DNA from 3 places in the Neobacillus sp. YIM B06451 genome. Region 2 is predicted to be linked to each of the others. Evidence: predicted binding sites of a transcription regulator. Region 2 holds the regulator's gene; each other region holds the start of a gene.
The links. The regulator LexA, encoded in region 2, represses DNA repair genes until DNA is damaged. The targets are predictions, from matches to a motif close to CGAACATATGTTCG.
Positions count from the first base shown of each region.

Region 1 (2,267 bases), on a different contig from region 2:
GACGCTCTTCCAGTTCTTTTTCAATATTTTCGATTGCTAGCCTCAGCTTTGCTTCCCTTGTCACGAAGTGGGATGCCGGGAAAATGGCGACATGGTTCCGCTCACCAATGATTTCGCCTGTCAGGGCGTCTACTTCGCGTATGCGTTCGACCTCGTCGCCAAAAAACTCGACGCGGATGCAATGCTCGTCTTTTGACACCGGGAAGATTTCGACAACGTCGCCCCGTACCCTGAACGTACCGCGCTTAAAGTCGATGTCATTCCGGGCATACTGGATATCGACGAGCTTATGGAGCAGCTTGTTCCGTTCGATTTCCATCCCCGCCCGGAGGCTGAGCACCATTTCCTTGTATTCTTCCGGAGAACCCAAACCATAAATGCACGATACAGATGCGATGATAATGACGTCACGACGCTCGAACAAAGAAGAAGTAGCCGAGTGGCGAAGCTTGTCAATTTCATCATTGATGCTCGCGTCTTTTTCAATGAATGTATCGGTCTGGGGCACATAGGCCTCCGGCTGGTAGTAATCGTAGTAGCTGACAAAATACTCGACCGCGTTGTTCGGGAAAAATTCCTTGAACTCGCTGTAAAGCTGGCCGGCGAGCGTCTTATTATGGGCGATGACAAGCGTCGGTTTGTTTACCTCCTTGATGACATTGGAAACGGTAAACGTCTTACCCGTACCCGTCGCGCCAAGAAGCGTCTGGATGGGCTTCTTTTTGTAAATACCGTCGACAAGCTTTTTAATCGCTTCGGGCTGGTCCCCCTGCGGCTTGTATTTGGACACTAATTCAAATTGGTTCTTCACGTTTATCCGAACCTCCAATACTAAAATAAAGCGTCTATTGGCAAACACGGGTGTATGGTTTAATCATTCAAGGTGTGCATATTGGCGTTTCTCTGCCGCCAATTCATATGGTAATCAGTATGCCCGCCATGGCGCCTCATTCAAACCGGCTGGCTCCAAAGACGGCCATATTACGGACAAACTGAAAGGATGCCGAAATTCACAATCCCGGCATTGCTAAAAATCTTATAAAAACATTCTACCACAAAGGGGAGGGCGCAAACCAACATTATACGAACAAATATTCGATTTAATTTTTGGTTTTCCTGCTACATTCAGGATGTTTTTTGGAAAATTTGATAACGTGTTGGGTATGCTTGCTTTATACCCGCGGTTTATATGGTGCGGGGGCCAATTTTTCATTAGGCCCAGAAATAGAAAAACCCGCCGGAGTTTGGCGGGTAGCTGGTCAGGCTTTGTTTGCGGTTTCTTTCGGCTTAAGGTGCGAGGCGGCCCAAAAGCCCACGGTGAGCGAGAAGGCGTCGACAATGATGAGTCCCCAGCTGTTTGTGTAGCCTTTGTAGACGGATGCCGCGATGAGGCCGACTGTTAGGGCGAGTGCAATGACCCGGTTGTAGGTGACCCTTGCAAACAGCATGACGCACAGGCCGGGCAGGAAGAATGCTGATAGATATTGAATCACCTTTTACCCCCCTTTTGATTTGGTTCGTGCGCTAGTCTTGCCAGTTGAGCTTTGTCAACGCTGCGGCGAGGTCCTGTTCGAATTCGGTGTTATCGAAGTTGATTCCAAGGGTGATAGCAGCCTTGGCGACCTCTGGCCTGATACCGGAAAGGATCGCGCGGATGCCAATCAGGTTCAATCCCTTGAATAATTTTGACAACTCACATGCGACGGCGGAGTCCATTTCGGGTACGCCCGACATGTCAATAACGAGCTTGTTGATGCGCATAGCGGCGCTTTGGTTCAGGACGGATTCCAGGATGTCAGCGGCACGGTCAATGTCGATTTCACCGATGAGCGGTAATACACCCGTACCTTTTGTTACCGGTATGACCGGTGAACTTAGCTCGTAGATCATCTTTTCCTTTTCCGAAATCAGCTTGCTGTGGACTTCGTAGTAATGTTTTGAAAATAAATCAATGACTTTGTCAAAGGCAAAATTGATTTGCTTTGTCCAACGGAAAATGTCTTCGAATGAGAGCTCTTTCTCGTAATCACGCGCGAAATTTTCGATAAAAAGTATGATGACACTCCGGAAAATCCCGAATTGCTTAATCACAGAGTGAAGCGGTACCCCTGAATTTACCCGGTCCTCCGATACCATACGGGTCCAGTCGAGAATTCCCTTTTTGAATCCCTCTTCTTCCTCAATAAAGACTTTTATGATCCGTTCAATAAAAAGCTTGTTTTGTTCGCGGAGTTTGTTGACAAGCTCTGGGGATGCTTCGATTGAAT
Region 1 is NZ_JAVFKJ010000017.1:48,511-50,777, forward strand. It holds gene uvrB (excinuclease ABC subunit UvrB) at 1-811, opposite strand, end outside; gene RB160_RS20790 (CsbA family protein) at 1,260-1,493, opposite strand; gene RB160_RS20795 (STAS domain-containing protein) at 1,525-2,267, opposite strand, start outside.
Region 1: a site for LexA is predicted at 1,085-1,098, ahead of uvrB (excinuclease ABC subunit UvrB). Genes of this name have one in related genera too.

Region 2 (2,267 bases):
TGCAAATCGTGGATGTTTCTAAGTTGTAAGTTTTTGTATCTTGGTGCCGATCTTAGGTGCTTCTAGGCTGTGATGCTGTGTTTCTGGATGCGAATCATAGCTGTTTCTAAGATGACTATTTTGGATCTGGATGCAAATCGTGGATGTTTCTAAGTTGTAAGTTTTTGTATCTTGGTGCCGATCTTAGGTGCTTCTAGGCTGTGATTTTGTGTTTCTGGATGCAGGTCATAGTTGTTTCTAAGATGGCCATTCTAAAACTAGATGAAAATCGTAGATGTTTCTAAGCTGTAAGGTTTTGTATCTTGGTGCCAATCTTAGGTGCTTCTAGGCTGTGATGCTGTGTTTCTGGATGCGAATCATAGCAGTTTCTAAGATGACCATTTTGTATCTTGATGAAAATCGTAGATGTTTCTAAGCTGTAAGGTTTTGTATCTTGGTGCCAATCTTAGGTGCTTCTAGGCTGTGATGCTGTGTTTCTGGATGCGAATCATAGCAGTTTCTAAGATGACCATTTTGTATCTTGATGCAAATCGTAGATGTATCTAGCTGGATCCCTTGTCAATGACGATGCGATTATTTCCCACTAATGCGTCTAGGTTGTTCAATCTCGTTGTGTTCTTGCTGTTCATTGCGATGTTTGACTAAGCAATCTTGTGATGGCTTTTTTTGAAATCGATTGCTGTTGAAGTTTTTCTGTATCTTTAAAATAACAGATTCAAGGTTAAAAATGTTCGTATGTTGTTTATGTTCACAAAGCTGTAAAAACAAAGTGACAAACTTTTGAATTTCCGAACTTTGAGGGGGTATCAGCATGATCAGAATGGCGGTTGCAGGTGCGGCTGGGTTCGTATTAGTTTTTATTGAATCCTATCTTGTGATGATTTTAAAGGGGTATAAAACAATAGAGTTTGGGGGCATAAGCCCATTTGTCGGAGTTTGGGCAATGAATTTCTTCCTGGTTTTCTCAATCCTTACCCACGCGAAGCTTTGGTATGACGAGCGGGCACAGCAAAGGGAAGAAGCCCAGACGGAACAATAAATCTATAGAAGCAAAGAAAAACAGGCTATCCGCAATAGCCTGTTTTTTAATGGATGCTCCGGTATACGCCGATAACTTTTCCCAAAATGGATACTTCCCTAAGGATGATAGGCTCCATGGTGGGGTTTTCCGGCTGGAGGCGGATATAGTCTTTTTCTTTGTAAAATCTTTTACACGTAGCTTCGTCCTCTTCTGTCATTGCGACAACGATATCGCCATTATTTGCTGTCTTCTGCTGCTTTACAATGACATAGTCCCCATCAAGGATACCAGCTTCAATCATACTTTCCCCCATAATTTCAAGCATGAAAACCTGCTCGTCCGAAGGGACCATTGTTTCGGGAAGTGGGAAATACTCCTCGACATTTTCAACAGCGGTGATAGGCTGACCCGCAGTAACACGCCCGACGACTGGAACATTGACGACCCGGACTTTCGGGATGTATGCTTCATCCGCTTCAAGAATTTCAATTGCCCTTGGTTTCGTCGGGTCCCTTCTAATGAGGCCCTTCATTTCCAGCCGTTCCAGGTGGCCGTGTACGGTCGAGCTTGAGGCAAGCCCCACTGCTTCACCGATTTCACGGACGGACGGCGGATAACCCTTTCTTTTTACTTCGCTTTTAATATAATCAAGGATCTCCTGCTGCCTCTTCGATATTTTAGCCATAAATGGAAACACCTCTTCTGGTATTGTTACCTAATTATAGCATGGGTTGGACAAAGATACAAACATAAGTTCGAGTTTTTTCATTGACATCAAACAGATGTTCGGATTATAATCAAATCAAATAAACCGAACATACATTCTTAAGGGGTGCGTCCAATGAAGAAACTTTTAATAAATAACTCTTACGTCGTACTTTTGATTTTTTTCAGCAGCCTATGTGCGGGAGCGGTATCGTACTTTAGCAAACCTGCAACTGAAGATACATACATGACCATTACAGTAAAAGAAGGGGATTCCATTTGGGCGGTTGCGGAGGAGCTTGCCGAACGCCATTCGATGGACCGGTCTGATATTATAAACTGGGTAAAGAAAAACAATGAACTCGCGAGCGATACGATTTATCCAGGGGACAAAATCATTGTCCCTATTAAAAAGCTCACCATTAGCGAGGGGCAGCAGCTAGCAAGTGTTGGAAAGGATGAGTAAATATGGGGAACAAGGGCGTCCGGGCAGCGATATATTGCCGAGTCAGCACAGAAAAGGAAGCCCAGGAAACGTCCC
Region 2 is NZ_JAVFKJ010000001.1:493,657-495,923, forward strand. It holds gene RB160_RS02300 (hypothetical protein) at 812-1,039, shown strand; gene lexA (transcriptional repressor LexA) at 1,086-1,706, opposite strand; gene yneA (cell division suppressor protein YneA) at 1,863-2,192, shown strand; gene RB160_RS02315 (YneB family resolvase-like protein) at 2,195-2,267, shown strand, end outside.

Region 3 (2,267 bases), on a different contig from region 2:
ATGATAATTCAAATATGATTTCATCCAAAAAACTCCTCAACGAGTTCATGGATTTTTTCAGGTTTTAAAAATGGTGAAATCGATTTTTCTGTTTGAAGCGTGAGGGCGGCGCCGGCAAGGCCGAGTTGGCAGGCGTTCATCAACGATTTACCATTCATGAGTCCGTATATTGTGCATGAACCAAAGGCTTCACCAGCTCCAGTGACATCAACAACTTCCCTTTGGAAAGCTGGCAAATGCCCGGATTCATCGGCGGAGCAAAAATATCCCCCTTGGTCCCCCAGCGTGATAATCACTTTTTCAACTCCGCGCTGCCTAATTTTTTCACAAGCAGTTTGACAATCATTAATTGAGTCAATCTTGATTCCTGCAAGGATTTCCGCTTCCTCACGGTTTGGGAGCACAAGTTCGACCCCGTCCAAGCGAGATGGAAGTTTTTGCGCCTTGGCCGTTGATACAGGGTCAATGTACAGAGGAATGCTTTCATCTTTGCAGCGTGTAATCAAGTGATTTATACAATCGCTTGGAATGTTCGTATCCAAATAAACAGCTTGGGAGGCAGCGATATGTGACCATTTTTCCTCGAACATGGAAATGGTCAACTTTTCGTATATATTCATATCGGCCATGGAAACAATGCTTTCACCGTCAATATCCAATAAAGTGGTAAAAGTCCCCGTCCGTTCGGTAGGCAATACCCATACTTGGCTGACATCAACTCCCTGGCCCTTCGTTTCTTTCAGGATCCAATTCCCTTCTTTGTCATCCCCCAGACAAGTCATTAGAGAAGCACTCACGCCGAGCCGGCTTAAATTTTCCGCGAAGTTGCGGGCCACCCCGCCAACAGCCTCGGTTATTTTGACCGGGTTGGAAGAATACAGCCGCACTTTCTTTTCCGTTCGTGCTTTCCGGTCCGTGTTCGCGCCTCCAATGCAAATAATCGATGATTCTTCCTTCAGAATATAGCCTCGCCCTTTAATTTCGCCGCGTCTCGTCAGGCTGCTAATATAATTCGCAACGGCAGGGCGTGACAAGCCAACAATGCTTGACAATTCCTGCTGGGAAATAAAAGGATTCATTCTTATCAAATCCAAGATTTGTTTCTCTTTATCCATGGAAGTTTCCCCTCCCCTTTAAACAACAGCTTATTCCATAAACATAAGTTTGTAAACGCTTAATTTTACAACGATTAACAAAATGTGTGCTGGTTGGACACTGTGGTACCAACCTTATTCAGATTTTCATTCTATTGGAAATAAATTATACGTTATCGAAAATGGACAGACAAACGATAGTTAATATCCTGATGCCAGAGGAATAGCCAAGTTGTGTTTTATTTACATCCAAATCATTGCTGAATAAATAATAGGTACGAGTTAAATAATGAATATGTATCTGTTCAATTTCATTTTATCTAGTCGAATAAATCCCGTAATACGAAGCTTTTACCGTCTGTCCACAGACGGTGGGTAATTATGGGATTATTTTTTTCTGGTAATATGGTTGACTTTCGATGATGAAAACGTATACTAAACTTATGTTTATTTAATAAACTTTTGTCACGAAGGGAGGTTGTAGGAGTGACGAAGGATCTAACTAGAAACGAAAAATTGGTTTTGGAAATGGTTCGGGCAAACCCGTTTATTTCTCAGGAGGAACTGTCGGAATTAATGGGACTCCCAATGGCCTCCATAACGAGCAGTATTTCTGAACTAATTAAGAAAGACTATGTTTTGGGCAAAGCGTTTGTTTTAAATGAAACATCCCCAATCATTTGCATTGGCGGGGCTAACGTTGACCGTAAGTTTTATGCAAAAGAGGAAATCACGAATGAGACTTCCAATCCAGTGAAATCTTCTACTTCGGTAGGAGGAGTAGCGAGGAATATTGCTGAAAACCTGGGGAGATTAGGCGAGGAAGTACTTTTACTATCAGCCAGGGGCAATGATTCAGAATGGGACATGATTTATGAATTGTCATCACCCTTTATGAATTTGGAGCATGTGGCCCAATTTGAACATTCGTCAACAGGTTCCTATACTGCCGTTTTAGACAAAAATGGTGACTTGACAGTCGCATTGGCAGATATGGATATTTATGAAAATATTACACCTGAGTTGTTAATAAAAAACAGCAACCTGCTTAGGAAAGCGAAATGTATTGTCGTTGATTTGAATTGCCCAGGAGAAACGATTGACTTTCTCAGTGGTTTTACATCAAAATATCATATTCCATTAGTCGTTATCCCTGTTTCAGGGCCTAAAATG
Region 3 is NZ_JAVFKJ010000002.1:423,156-425,422, reverse strand. It holds gene RB160_RS06700 (carbohydrate kinase) at 21-1,115, opposite strand; gene RB160_RS06695 (carbohydrate kinase) at 1,581-2,267, shown strand, end outside.
Region 3: a site for LexA is predicted at 1,154-1,167, ahead of RB160_RS06700 (carbohydrate kinase). Genes of this name have one in related genera too.